Candidatus Ruthia magnifica str. Cm (Calyptogena magnifica): one gene and its partner. The protein of the gene in region 2 interacts with the protein of the main gene of each other region in a pairwise test. Links are inferred from orthologs where the notes say so. Each region holds a gene or a part of one and is shown on either strand. Other genes may lie near its edges.

Region 1 (3,628 bases), 410 kb from region 2 along the record:
TAGATGATCCTCACCTTTTTAAATTTAAAGCTTAATTTGCATAAATATATTATTATGTTATAATATAAATTGAATTAATTAAATGGAGATATGACAATGAAAAAGATTTTTACAATAGTGCTATTGACATCCACTTTAAGTGCGAATGCATTTTGGAGTAGCAACAATACCCCATGGGGTAATGGTTACAACAATTATAACGCTTATGGCTATCAAGAAGATAATGGCATATTTGGCTACAACCCATATGATTTTTGGGATCCTCGTTGGTATGCAGAAGAAATGGGTAATATGTTTGATGAATTTGATAATAACGGTTGGAACAACAACAACTATTATGGTTATGGTCGTAATGGTTATGGTCGTAATGGTTATGGTTTCGCACCTAATGGTTATGTAAATACCCCATGGGGACCTGGTGTTGCACCTGAAATGACTATGCCAGTAGTACCAATAGCAAGATAGTATAAAAGTTATGGTTAAAATCAGGCATTAGGTTTTTAATGACGATTGATTAATAATTAAGGAGTGAGAAAATAATGACAGTTTTCTTGCTAACATTGAAACTTAATGCTACTGCAAATTGGGGTATTAATTGGAATAGTAATATTCCTATAAATTTTGGAAACAACACACCCTGGAACGGCAATAGTTTTAACAATCCCGTTGAAGTAATGAATAACAAACCTTTGGAATTATGTCTACAACCAAGAAATTACAGTAATCGTTGAAACAGAAAGTGACGAGCCTTTCAGCATCAATTTCATAGTAAAACTGGCTATACCGGTTTTTTATTGTCTAATTTGCCCAAAACATTATGTTTATTAATATTAGCTTAGAATAATAAAAAATGGATATAAATTGTTTATTTTGTCAATTGAGTGAAGAAAGAATTATTGGACAATGTGATTTAACCATTACGTTTTTAGACTCTTATCCTGTTTCTCCTGGACATACGTTGATTGTCCCTAAAAGACATGTTGCTACTTATTTTGATATTACCGAACAAGAGCAAAATGCAATTGCCAAAGCCATTCAAAAATCAAAATTGATTCTTGATGAGGAGTTTTCTCCAGATGGTTTTAACATTGGTATGAATAATGGTGAAGTAGCTGGGCAAAGTATTATGCATTTACATGTGCACATGATTCCTAGATATAAAAATGATGTTAAAAATCCTAAAGGTGGTGTGCGCTGGGTGATTTCAAATAAAGCTGATTATTGGAGTAATTCAGATAAATAACACATCCTTTTTTAAAAAGGAATGTCATCATCAAACTCAGAATTATCAACAGGTGCGATAGGATCTAGGACTGGCGCTGTTGCGGTTTGTTGTTGTGGTACAGGTGTAGAAGATGCTGATTGTTGAGTTTGAGGTGCACCACCACCTATATCAACATTGTCGTGACGATCTAACATTTGTAATGTACCATTAAAACCAACAACTATTTCAGTTGTGTAGCGGTTAGTACCAGTTTGGTCTTGCCATTTACGTGTTCTTAAATTACCTTCAACGTAAACTTTAGAGCCCTTATGTAGGTATTGGCTAGCAATCTCAGCTAATTTGCCAAATAAACTAACACGGTGCCATTCAGTTTTATCAACCTTTTGCCCTGTGTTTTTGTCTGTCCAACTTTCACTGGTTGCAACAGATAAAGTGGTTACTGCTTTACCATTAGAGGTGTATTTCAATTCTACATCTTGGCCTAAATTGCCTACTAAAATTACTTTGTTGATTCCTGCCATTTTTTTTGCTCCGATTAATTTTCTGTTACCTGTTTTATGGGTATTTTTTGCTTTGTTATTAGAATAATTATCCACCAAATAATTGCAATAAATGTGGTAAGTAAGAATACATTATTTAGATTAGATATGTTGTAAATCCATCCACCAACAATCCCGCCAACGAATGCACCTAAAAACTGTGATGTAGCGTATAAACCCATTGCTAAGCCGCGTTTATCAGAACTTGCACTTGAGGCTATGAGTGAAGGTAGAATGGCTTCTAATGTATTAAAAGCAATAAAGAATAAAGTTAAAAGGATGAAAAATAAAGTATAAGTAAGCTGTATTTGATAAAACAAAATTTGACTGATAATCAGTAGTGCAATGGCGCTTAAAAATATAGGTTTAATTTTTTGATATTTGGAAATCAGAATAATCATTGGCAACATGCCAATAAAGGACAAAATAATAATAGGTAAATACATTTGCCAACTGTCTTTAATCTCAACAATATTGTTTTCTCTTAAAAAGATCGGTATAGCGATAAAAGCACAAGTTAGAATTAAATGTAGTGCAAAAACGCTAAAATCTAGCCGTAGTAAATCAATATTGATTACTTTTTTGATGTTTGCAATTGACAAGGAATATTGCTCTTTAGGTTTGGCATTGGGTAGAGTGCTAACAATGATCAACGCAATAACAGAAAGCAAAGCAATCACCCAAAATAAACCAGATATGCTCAGATTAGAACTGATGATAGGGCCTAGTAGTAAGGCTAACATAAAGGCTATGCCTATTTGAACACCCACAAAAGCATTGGCTTTAGAGTGTTGATTTTCACTAACAAAATCTGCTAAAAACGCCATCAATACCGCTGAAATAGCACCTGCACCCTGCAGAGCCCTGCCAATAACAATGCCTATGATGTCTGTTGATTTAGCAGCCACAACACTACCAATAAAAAAGATAATAAGACCAATAATGAGCATAGGTTTTCGACCATACTTGTCTGATAAATAGCCAAAGGGAATTTGTAATAATGCTTGAGTTAAGCCATAAATGCCAATAGATAAACCTATTAAGTAAGGCGTGGTACTGGTATATTCACTGGCATAAACTGAAAATATAGGAAAAATCATAAATAAACCTAGCATACGTGTGGCCATGATTAAAGAAATCTTAAACGCGAAAGCTCTTTCTTGTTTGTTCATTGAAGTAAATTAAGAATCTTAGTCCTATAAAGAGTAGTGTGGTGTGTACAAAGGATAACTATTCTTTAGTACGCGGCGCGCATCTTTTGCCAGTATGTTTGCGCTAATAGCGTCATAATTATAGGCCATTAAATGTAGTGCTGCAGGTACTGAAGGTGTGTTTGGATATTTTTCAATGATAAACTTAGTACGGTTGATGGCAGCAATATTAGCCCCTCTTTTGGTGTAATAAATAGCCACAAACAGCTCATGTCTTGATAAAATGTTTCTAAGTATAACTAAATGGATTTTGGCTTCTTCGGCATATTCAGTTTTTGGGAATTTATAAATCAATGCTAGATAGTAGTTAAAGGCATCACGCACTGAATTAACATCGCGTTGGGCGCTATCAGTAAGATAGTCATCTAAAAACGAGCGAGACTTGTCTTGTGAAACAGCGCCACGTAAATAATAAGCATATGGGGTTGAAAAATGCTCTGGATAAAGCTTAATATAGCTATTTAAGCGATCAATTGCTTGATTGTAATCTTTGCTCTTGTACAATGCATAAGCAATTTCTAATTTAGATTGTAGTGCATATTTTGAGCCAGGGTAAGCTGCTTGCAGTTGTTCAAAAATCTCAATAGCTTTGTCTGTTGAGCCTGATGAGGCCTCTTCTTTAGCTTGAGCGAAGAATTTTTTTGGCAGCCAAC
Region 2 (8,597 bases):
TTTAGAACTATATAGTGTTAATACTTCTACGCGTTCATGTTTATATAGTGGCGTAAAAGAGGGCTTGAATTATTTAAAACAACAAGGTTATATACTAGGCTGTGTGACCAATAAGGCTAAGCAATTCACTTTACCAATTTTGAAAGATTTGGATATTTTTAATTATTTTAGATTGGTGGTTTCTGGCGATACCTTGGCAAAGAAAAAGCCAGACCCGTTGCCACTATTACATAGTGCTGAATTTTTTAATATCAATCCACAAGATTGCTTAATGCTTGGTGATTCAATCAGCGATGTAGCCGCTTCGCGTGCTGCTGGATTTGAAATTATTTGTATGTCGTATGGGTATAATCATGGCGAGGATATCCAAAATGCTAATCCAGATTTGGTGATTGATTCAATGGCTGAACTTAAAGATTATTTATAACCAGTGTCAGTAAAATGTATCCACATGAATACATTTGATAACCAACATATTTGGCACCCATATGCCAAAATTCCTAACGAAGTTCCTGCCTATTTAGTTGAATCAGCTAAGGGTGTTTATTTAACTTTAGAAGGTGGTAAGCGTGTTATTGATGGCATGAGTTCATGGTGGTCAGCAATTCATGGTTACAACCATCCAGTTCTTAATAAAGCGATTGAAACTCAGCTAGGGAAAATGTCTCATGTGATGTTTGGTGGGTTGACTCATCAGCCTGTGATTGAGCTTACTAAAACGTTATTGAAGATTACACCTGATAATTTAACCAAAATATTTTTTACTGATTCTGGCTCAGTGTCAGTAGAAGTTGCCCTCAAAATGGCACTCCAATATTGGCACAATAAACGTCAAGCCAATAAGAAAAAATTTATCACGATTCTGGGTGGCTATCATGGCGATACATTTGGTGCGATGAGCGTGTGCGACCCAGACAATGGCATGCATCATTTGTTTTCAAGCGTATTGTCACAACATTTTTTTGTTAAAAGCCCATCTATCGTATCTATGGATGAGGCATTGGCAGATTTAGAAATTATTTTAGAACAAGATGCCAATTCAATTGCAGCTATGATTTTAGAACCTGTTGTACAAAATGCAGGAGGTATGCGAATATACAACCCCCAATATTTACTTAAAGCTAAAGCGCTTTGCAAGCAGTATCATGTTTTATTCATCTTAGATGAGATTGCTACTGGTTTTGGTCGTACTGGACAATTATTTGCACTTGAGCATGTCAATGTTAAGCCCGATATCTTATGTCTGGGTAAAGCATTAACAGGTGGCTATATGACACTAGCAGCCACACTAACAACTAATGGTGTTTCAAGTGTAGTAGGCACATTAATGCATGGTCCGACTTTTATGGCAAATCCCTTGGCTTGCGCTGTTGCTAATGCTAGTATTGAATTATTACTTAATTCTCCTTGGCAAAAGAACATTGCCAATATCGAGAAAATATTGAATGCAGAGTTGTTATCTCTTCAAAAACACACACAAGTTAAATATGTACGAATTCTAGGCGCTATTGGAGCGATAGAACTTATACATGAAATTGATATACAAATAATTCAAAAACATTTAATTACATTGGGTGTTTGGTTAAGACCGTATGGAAAGTTACTCTATACTATGCCACCATTTATAATTACTGATAGTGAGCTTTTAGTCATTACTAATGCTATTAAAACTATAGTAAGTGGACTATAACATCTAAATCTAGTTAATAAACTGTTAAATAAAATGATTTATTATTTATTATAGTTGTCTTTTTGGTCAGTTCTAATTTAGAAGCAGTTTTCATGTCTTTGATAAGTTCAAGTCCAGTACCTAGAAAAAATCAAATTTTATATATTGTCATATAAAGTAAAGTAATTCTGCTCTATTTTTGTTGTTATAACCAAATCATTTGACGAAAACTCCGATTTTGTAGATATGGCATGTTATTTATTGTCATCAATTTCTTCATAGAAAAATATACTTGGAGCTAACTCTCCAATACATTTGTCATTAGCCAAAATATCTTTTTTTAGAGAAGCGCCAACAAAAGAACCTCTCTAAATATGTAATTCATAATTTCCTTTTGATGGTTGCTTAAATTGCTTAGCTTTATTAGATTCTTTTATAGTTTTTAGAAGAGCTGCTGCACAATCTCTTGAAAACAAATAGTGTTGTTATTTTGAACATTTTTATTCCTCTTAGATTTGAATTAAAATTCAAAATAATATTGTAGGAACAATCTATTTTATACAAAAAAATATCATTTAATACTCAAACTCATCTAGTAATTTAAAGTGGAAAATTCTGAAGTTAGTAAAAAGACACCCAAGTGCAGATTATATTAATTTTTTCTTCCTTATATTCCTATTTTTTATTGAAATAATAAAGATATTATAGGTACAAACAACTGAAAATAATAATATTGCTTACTATTCTGACTTATTTTTCTAGTTTATTACTCTAAATTTTTATCTGTTTTTTGATGTACGGGTTAATATAATTTAGTGAGTCTATTTCATTAGACATTAACTAATATGCATATTCAGAATGTGTATTACACAGCTTCTTTTTAGCTTCATGTCTTTCTTATTGTTCTCCTTTCTAGAGCCTTCGTACAACTTATCATTTTTTTAAAAACCTACAATTCTAACTTATATGTAGCTCTCTATTTTCTAGTTAATTTTAATTTTTCGTTAAATTTAATAAAAGACTTGACACGACTATAGCGTTCATTTGTATAATTTGTAGTATGAGTGTATAGTTGTGTCTATACTGGTATGACTATTTAGTCTGTGTTTAAATTAAACCAAGAATATATATAAACGGTCATCAGAAGCCATGTTGATATATTTATCACCATGGTAGTAATTGAAATTTTGTCTGTAAAATATACTGATATGATTGATATTCCTCTCAAACGTGTTAAAGATTGGCGTTTACAAAGTGTCTTAACTTGTAGGCGATTGGATAACAATGATAAAGAGGTGCCAGATTGATCTAAAAATCTTAAATTAAATTATTGATATTTCAGAATGAATAGATGATGTTGAATTATAATAAATTATCTATTATTCAATTGGATCAATATCTAAATACCAACGTACTTTGTTTTTGAGTTTTAGTATGTTGATATGTTGATTGAAAGTAGATAGCATTTGGTGGAGTGTTACTCGATTGTTGGATTGTAGGTATAGATTAAAGTAGTAGTAGTCTGATTTTTTTTCAATGGTGTTGATCACTGGCCCCAAAATTTCTACTGAATTTATTTGTATATTTTTTAATAAAACGACTGCTTCATGTAAGAAATTTTCAGCATTTTGTTTATTTTTTGCATTGGCACATAATAATGCCTGGTGTGAAAAAGGTGGCATCATTGCGCTTAAGCGCTGTTTGAGGAGTTGGTTGGCAAATTGCGTGTAGTGGGATGATAAAATAAAGTTAAAGATTGGATGATCTGGATAGCGAGTTTGAATAACGACTTCGCCTTTTTCTTTATGCCTGCCTGCACGACCTGATACTTGGATGAGTAGTTGGGCTAAATATTCAGTTGCTCGGAAATTAAGAGATAAAAACCCAGTATCAATATCCAAAATACCAACCATTGCAAGATTGGAAAAATCATGCCCTTTAGCTAACATTTGCGTGCCAATAATAATACAAGATTTGCCAGCGTTAATTTGTTCTAAGTGTCGTGTAAAGGCTTTTTTGCGTCGTGTGGTATCGCGATCAATACGGATAATAGGGGTATCTGCAAAATATGAAGATAGTGTTTCTTCTAGTCTTTCTGTGCCATAGCCTAGCACTTTAAGGCTTTGCCTAAAGCAGTCTGGGCAGGTGTGTTCTGGCATTTTTTCACCACCGCAATGATGGCATTTAAGACGATTGATATGGCGGTGATAAACCATGGTTGAATCGCAATGGTCGCATTGTGCTTTCCAGCTGCACTGTGTGCAATAATAAACAGGTGCATAGCCTCGACGGTTAATAAATAACATGACTTGCTTGCCGGCTGATAAATATTGTTTGGTTTTTTCAATCAGCATTTTAGACAAAGCACCATCAGTATTACTGCGCATATCAATCAAACTGATTTTTGGCAGAGTGGCATTGCCTGTGCGTTTGGTGAGTGTGATACGTGTGATTTTTTGATCCATCACATTTTTTAACAATTCTAATGAAGGTGTTGCTGTACCTAAGACTATTGGAATATTGGCTTGTTTGGCACGTATAAAACTTAAATTTTTGGCACAATATCGAAAATTTGATTGTTGTTTAAATGAATTATCATGTTCTTCGTCAATAATGATTAAGCCTAGGTTTGGCATCGGTGAAAAAATAGCACTTCGTGTACCAATTACCACGCCAGCCTCACCATTTTTAGCCATAAGATAGGCATCTAGTTTTTTAGTTTCGTTGAGTTGTGAATGAATCGTTACTACGCGTGTTTTTAGGCGTGATTCAAAACGTGTAATCATTTGTGGTGTTAGCCCAATTTCTGGTACCAATACCAGCACTTGTTTTTTTTGATTAAGCATTGCTTGGGTGGTGTGTAAATATACCTCAGTTTTGCCACTACCAGTCACACCGTGGAGTAAAAAAGCGTGATATTGGTAGTTTGATTTTAAGATTTGTGTGATGGCAATATTTTGCTCATCTGAGAGCTTGAAGTTTGATTGCTTTGTTTGATTTGGCAAACCGGTAATTTTTTTAATGTTTGCTTTTTTACCTAAACGCAAGTTTTTAGGTAGTGCAGTTGAAATCACTTCACCAATTGGATGGTGGTAATAATTGGCCGACCAAAATAAGAGGCTTAAGGTTAGTTTGTCTAAAATTGGCGTTTTGTCTAACACTTCTTCAACAGATTTCAGTTTATAAAAATTACTTTTATCTCTAATAGCTAGCACTATACCGATTACTTTTTTACGTACAAAAGGCACTTTAACGCGCACACCAACAAGCACCTCATCATCACATAGATAGTCAAAAGTTTTATTTAGTGGTATGGGTATGGCAACTTCAACAATTAATGACAAGATAATAGACTTTTGATAAAATCAATAATTTTATCAAAAAATATCATTAAGCCCAAGATTAAGTATGGTAGTTATTCAAAATATTATTCATGATTCATCTATTAATGAGTATGATTTAAGCAACACTTTACAAGAAGTGATTAAAGAGTTAGACAGGGGTGAAAGCGAGTTATTGATTCGATTAGTCAATGAAACAGAAATTAAAAATCTTAATAAAGTTTATCGTCATCAAGATAAACTTACTAATGTATTATCATTCCAAAGTGATTTGCCGATTGAAATTGATGAGGCGGTTTTAGGGGATGTGGTGATTTGTACGCAGGTCGTTTTAAAAGAGTCTATTGAACAACATAAATCTTTTAATAACCACTTAACCCATATGGCAATTCATGGTATGTTGCATTTGTTGGGCTATGATCATATTGACACTAAAGATGCGCAGCAAATGGAAAACCTAGAGATAAAAATATTAGCAAAAATTGGGATTAATAATCCTTATTAAGCTAGCAATAAATACCACCATCCATTTGGAACAAGTAAGATTTACCCTAAATGTTAGATATTTTTCCGATACGTTCAATAGCGCATAATTTATTATCAATGTAATACATTTTTAATCGATTCCGTTCCCATGGCGGGATATTGGCTTCTTGTAAGACTTTTTTTAGTGATTGAGTGTGCGTTTTTCCTAGTAATTTAATACGTTGGCCTTCTTGTCGATAACGAATTGAAAAATTTTTAAAATTCTTAAGCTCTTTATAAAATGGACAAAACGCGTTTTTTCTTGGTAAGGTCTTATTGATGAAATATAATTCATTTTGGTAACGTCTAATCTCATACTTATCCCAACATACTAAAGGGTTGGTATTTTCTTTTGTGTATAGCAGTTCAATAATTTGATGCATTATTTTATCGCTAGGTGTTAAAAAGTTAAGCAAATTTAAATGATGACGAAGAACATTTTTAATTCTGTGGGTTTCAAGTTTGATAAGTCTATTTGTATCGATGCGATTGGCATTGTTGATAATGTGATATGTATTCATATCAATATCGGCTAATTCGCGTATTAGTTTTAAGGCTTCTGATTGGTGTTTTGCGCTTCTAGCAAGTGTTCTTGTTAAATTTTTATATGCACCAGATAATTTAGGTAGAATTTCTAAACGCAAGAAATTACGCATAAAATTAGTATTTTTGTTGCTATCATCTTCTATCCAGTTTAGTTTGTTATTTTTAGCATAATCAATAATTTGAAACTTACTAATTGTTAAAAAAGGACGATAGTGAATACCCATGCCTAAAGGTTTTTCTTTAGGCATGGCGGCTAATCCTTTGATGCCACTACCACGAAACAATTGTAAAAGTAGGGTTTCTGCTTGGTCGTTCTGATGGTGTGCTGTGCAAAGCACTTCATTTTTTTTTAATGAGTTAGATAAAGAATGATAGCGCTTTTTACGTGTATTTTCTTCGATATTAGATGTATTATTAAAATATAAATCAATACTTAAATAGGTGATATTAAGGCTTAAACATAGCTTTTCGCAAAACTTATTCCATTCGTTACAATATTGAGATAAATGATGGTTGTAATGAATGACTCTTGTTTTATTGGGATAGTGCGTGTTTAAATAATACAACAGTACAACAGAATCAATGCCACCACTAAGACCAAGGACAATTTGTTTATCCTTAAGAAATAAATCTTTAGTCTTTAAATTTTCCAAAATTTAAGAGTTTTTCTTGTCTGTTTTGTAACAATTGCTCTATTGGTAGTTGTTTAATTTCATTGAGTTGTTGTATTAATGCCTCTTTTAGTAGCACTTTTGCTTGCGAAGGGTCGCGGTGAATGCCACCTAACGGTTCATCAATAATGATGTCAATTAGCCCATTTTCTTTAAGATGGGCTGAGGTTAGTTTTAGAGATTCCGCCGCAAGATTAGCCTTGGTTGCATCTTTATACAAAATGGATGCACAGCCTTCTGGGGAAATCACGGAGTAAATACTATATTTAAACATCATGATTATATCTGCAACGCCAATTGCTAATGCACCACCAGAGCCGCCTTCACCAATAACTACCGAGATAATGGGTGTTGCAAGGGTTGACATTTCAAATAGATTTTTAGCAATGGCCTCACTTTGACCTCGTTCTTCAGCGCCAATACCTGGGTAAGCACCAGGAGTATCAATAAAAGTAATAATAGGCATTGAGAATTTTTCAGACAGCTTCATTAAACGTAAGGCCTTACGATAGCCTTCAGGCCTAGGCATGCCAAAATTGTATTTAAGTTTTTCTTGAGTGGTTCGTCCTTTTTGTTGGCCAATAAACATCACTGGCTGGGCATCTAATCTAGCAATGCCACCAATAATAGCATGGTCATCACCATAGATACGATCACCGTGTAATTCAGTAAACTCATCAAATACATGAGAAATATAATCAAGTGTATAAAGGCGTTTTGGATGGCGCGCTAGTTGAGATATTTGCCAGTCGCTTAAAGAGGAAAAGATTTTTTTGGTTAAAGCATTACTCTTGATTTTAAGCGCCCCCATTTCATCAACAATATCCGCTTTGTCTTTAATATTATCAAGCGCTTGTATTTTTTCCTCTAATTCGACAATGGGTTGTTCAAAATCAAGATAATCTAAGTTCATACTCTAGTTTAAAATTCGTTTATATGTCAATGTTTAAAATTATAGCAGAAACACTGACATTTTTATCTTTTACCACTTTTATATTTGTTGTTTGAATGTATTTGAGTTAGTTTTGTAATGAATTGATAGACATTTTTTACTAAAAAGCAACATTAATATGTTTTTTGTTTTATGAGAAAATTCTTATTTATGGTTAAAAAATAAAACATATTAATGTTGCTTTTTAGTAAAAAAAGGAAGGAAGATGAATGTAATTTGTTGGTTAATTCCCAGTATGATTTTTGTTGGCGTTGTTCTTGTTATTCTTTTAATGATAAGCGTTAAGAACGGTCAGTTTGATGATTTAGAAGGAGAGGGACAACGCATTTTATTTGACGAAGAGTAGACAAGCTTGGCATTTAAAAGAATAAGGTTGATAACTCATTTTTTTGATAGAAAATTTGTATCTAAAGATTTTAGAAAAAACAAGGCAAATGAAAAGAGGAAAAAGATGGCTAAAAATATAATTGACGGTCTATTTGGTAAATCACCCATTAGCCCATTACAAAAACATATGACACAAGTGCATTCATGCATTTTAGAACTCAACGGCTTTATGGTTGCTATCCATGTTCAAAATTGGGCACAAGCTGAAAAAATTAGAAGCGATATCGGTGCCAAAGAAGGTGAAGCGGATATTCTTAAAAAGAAGTTACGTTTGAGCTTGCCCTCAACATTTATGATGCCTTTTTCACGCAGAGATTTGCTTGATTTATTGCTGATTCAAGACTCTATTGCCAACATTACTAAGGATGTTTCTGGTTTGATGATTAATCGTAAGATGGCTTTGCCAGATGAGATTTTTGATGATGTGATAGAATTAACCAAGGTTTGTATCAAAACATCATCTATGGCGCTTAAAGCTGTTAATGAATTGGATGAGTTGTTAGAAA

Evidence for each region. The genes of interacting proteins can lie anywhere in the genome.
Region 1: the proteins of priA (region 2) and ssb interact in binary tests that used the Escherichia coli proteins (3 or more experiments, as listed by UniProt). The link is inferred for Candidatus Ruthia magnifica str. Cm (Calyptogena magnifica) from one-to-one orthologs.

The regions. Positions count from the first base shown.
Region 1 is NC_008610.1:554,102-557,729, forward strand. The notes cover bases 1-2,827. They hold ssb (single-stranded DNA-binding protein), read right to left. Parts: upstream 1,747-2,827; coding sequence 1,255-1,746; downstream 1-1,254. Other genes in these bases: RMAG_RS02540 (hypothetical protein), read left to right, coding at 97-465; RMAG_RS02550 (HIT family protein), read left to right, coding at 851-1,243; RMAG_RS02560 (MFS transporter), read right to left, coding at 1,761-2,827. Also shown: more of RMAG_RS02560, read right to left, coding at 2,828-2,936; RMAG_RS02565 (outer membrane protein assembly factor BamD), read right to left, coding at 2,961-3,628. UniProt on the Escherichia coli protein: Plays an important role in DNA replication, recombination and repair. Binds to ssDNA and to an array of partner proteins to recruit them to their sites of action during DNA metabolism. Acts as a sliding platform that migrates on DNA via reptation.
Region 2 is NC_008610.1:137,123-145,719, forward strand. Bases 2,532-5,475 are described here. They hold priA (replication restart helicase PriA), read right to left. Parts: upstream 5,014-5,475; coding sequence 3,049-5,013; downstream 2,532-3,048. Other genes in these bases: ybeY (rRNA maturation RNase YbeY), read left to right, coding at 5,078-5,475. Also shown: RMAG_RS00630 (phosphoglycolate phosphatase), read left to right, coding at 1-427; bioA (adenosylmethionine--8-amino-7-oxononanoate transaminase), read left to right, coding at 452-1,690; more of ybeY, read left to right, coding at 5,476-5,515; tRNA lysidine(34) synthetase TilS, read right to left, coding at 5,562-6,734; RMAG_RS00655 (acetyl-CoA carboxylase carboxyltransferase subunit alpha), read right to left, coding at 6,715-7,665; cbb3-type cytochrome oxidase assembly protein CcoS, read left to right, coding at 7,910-8,050; RMAG_RS00665 (TIGR00153 family protein), read left to right, coding at 8,156-8,597.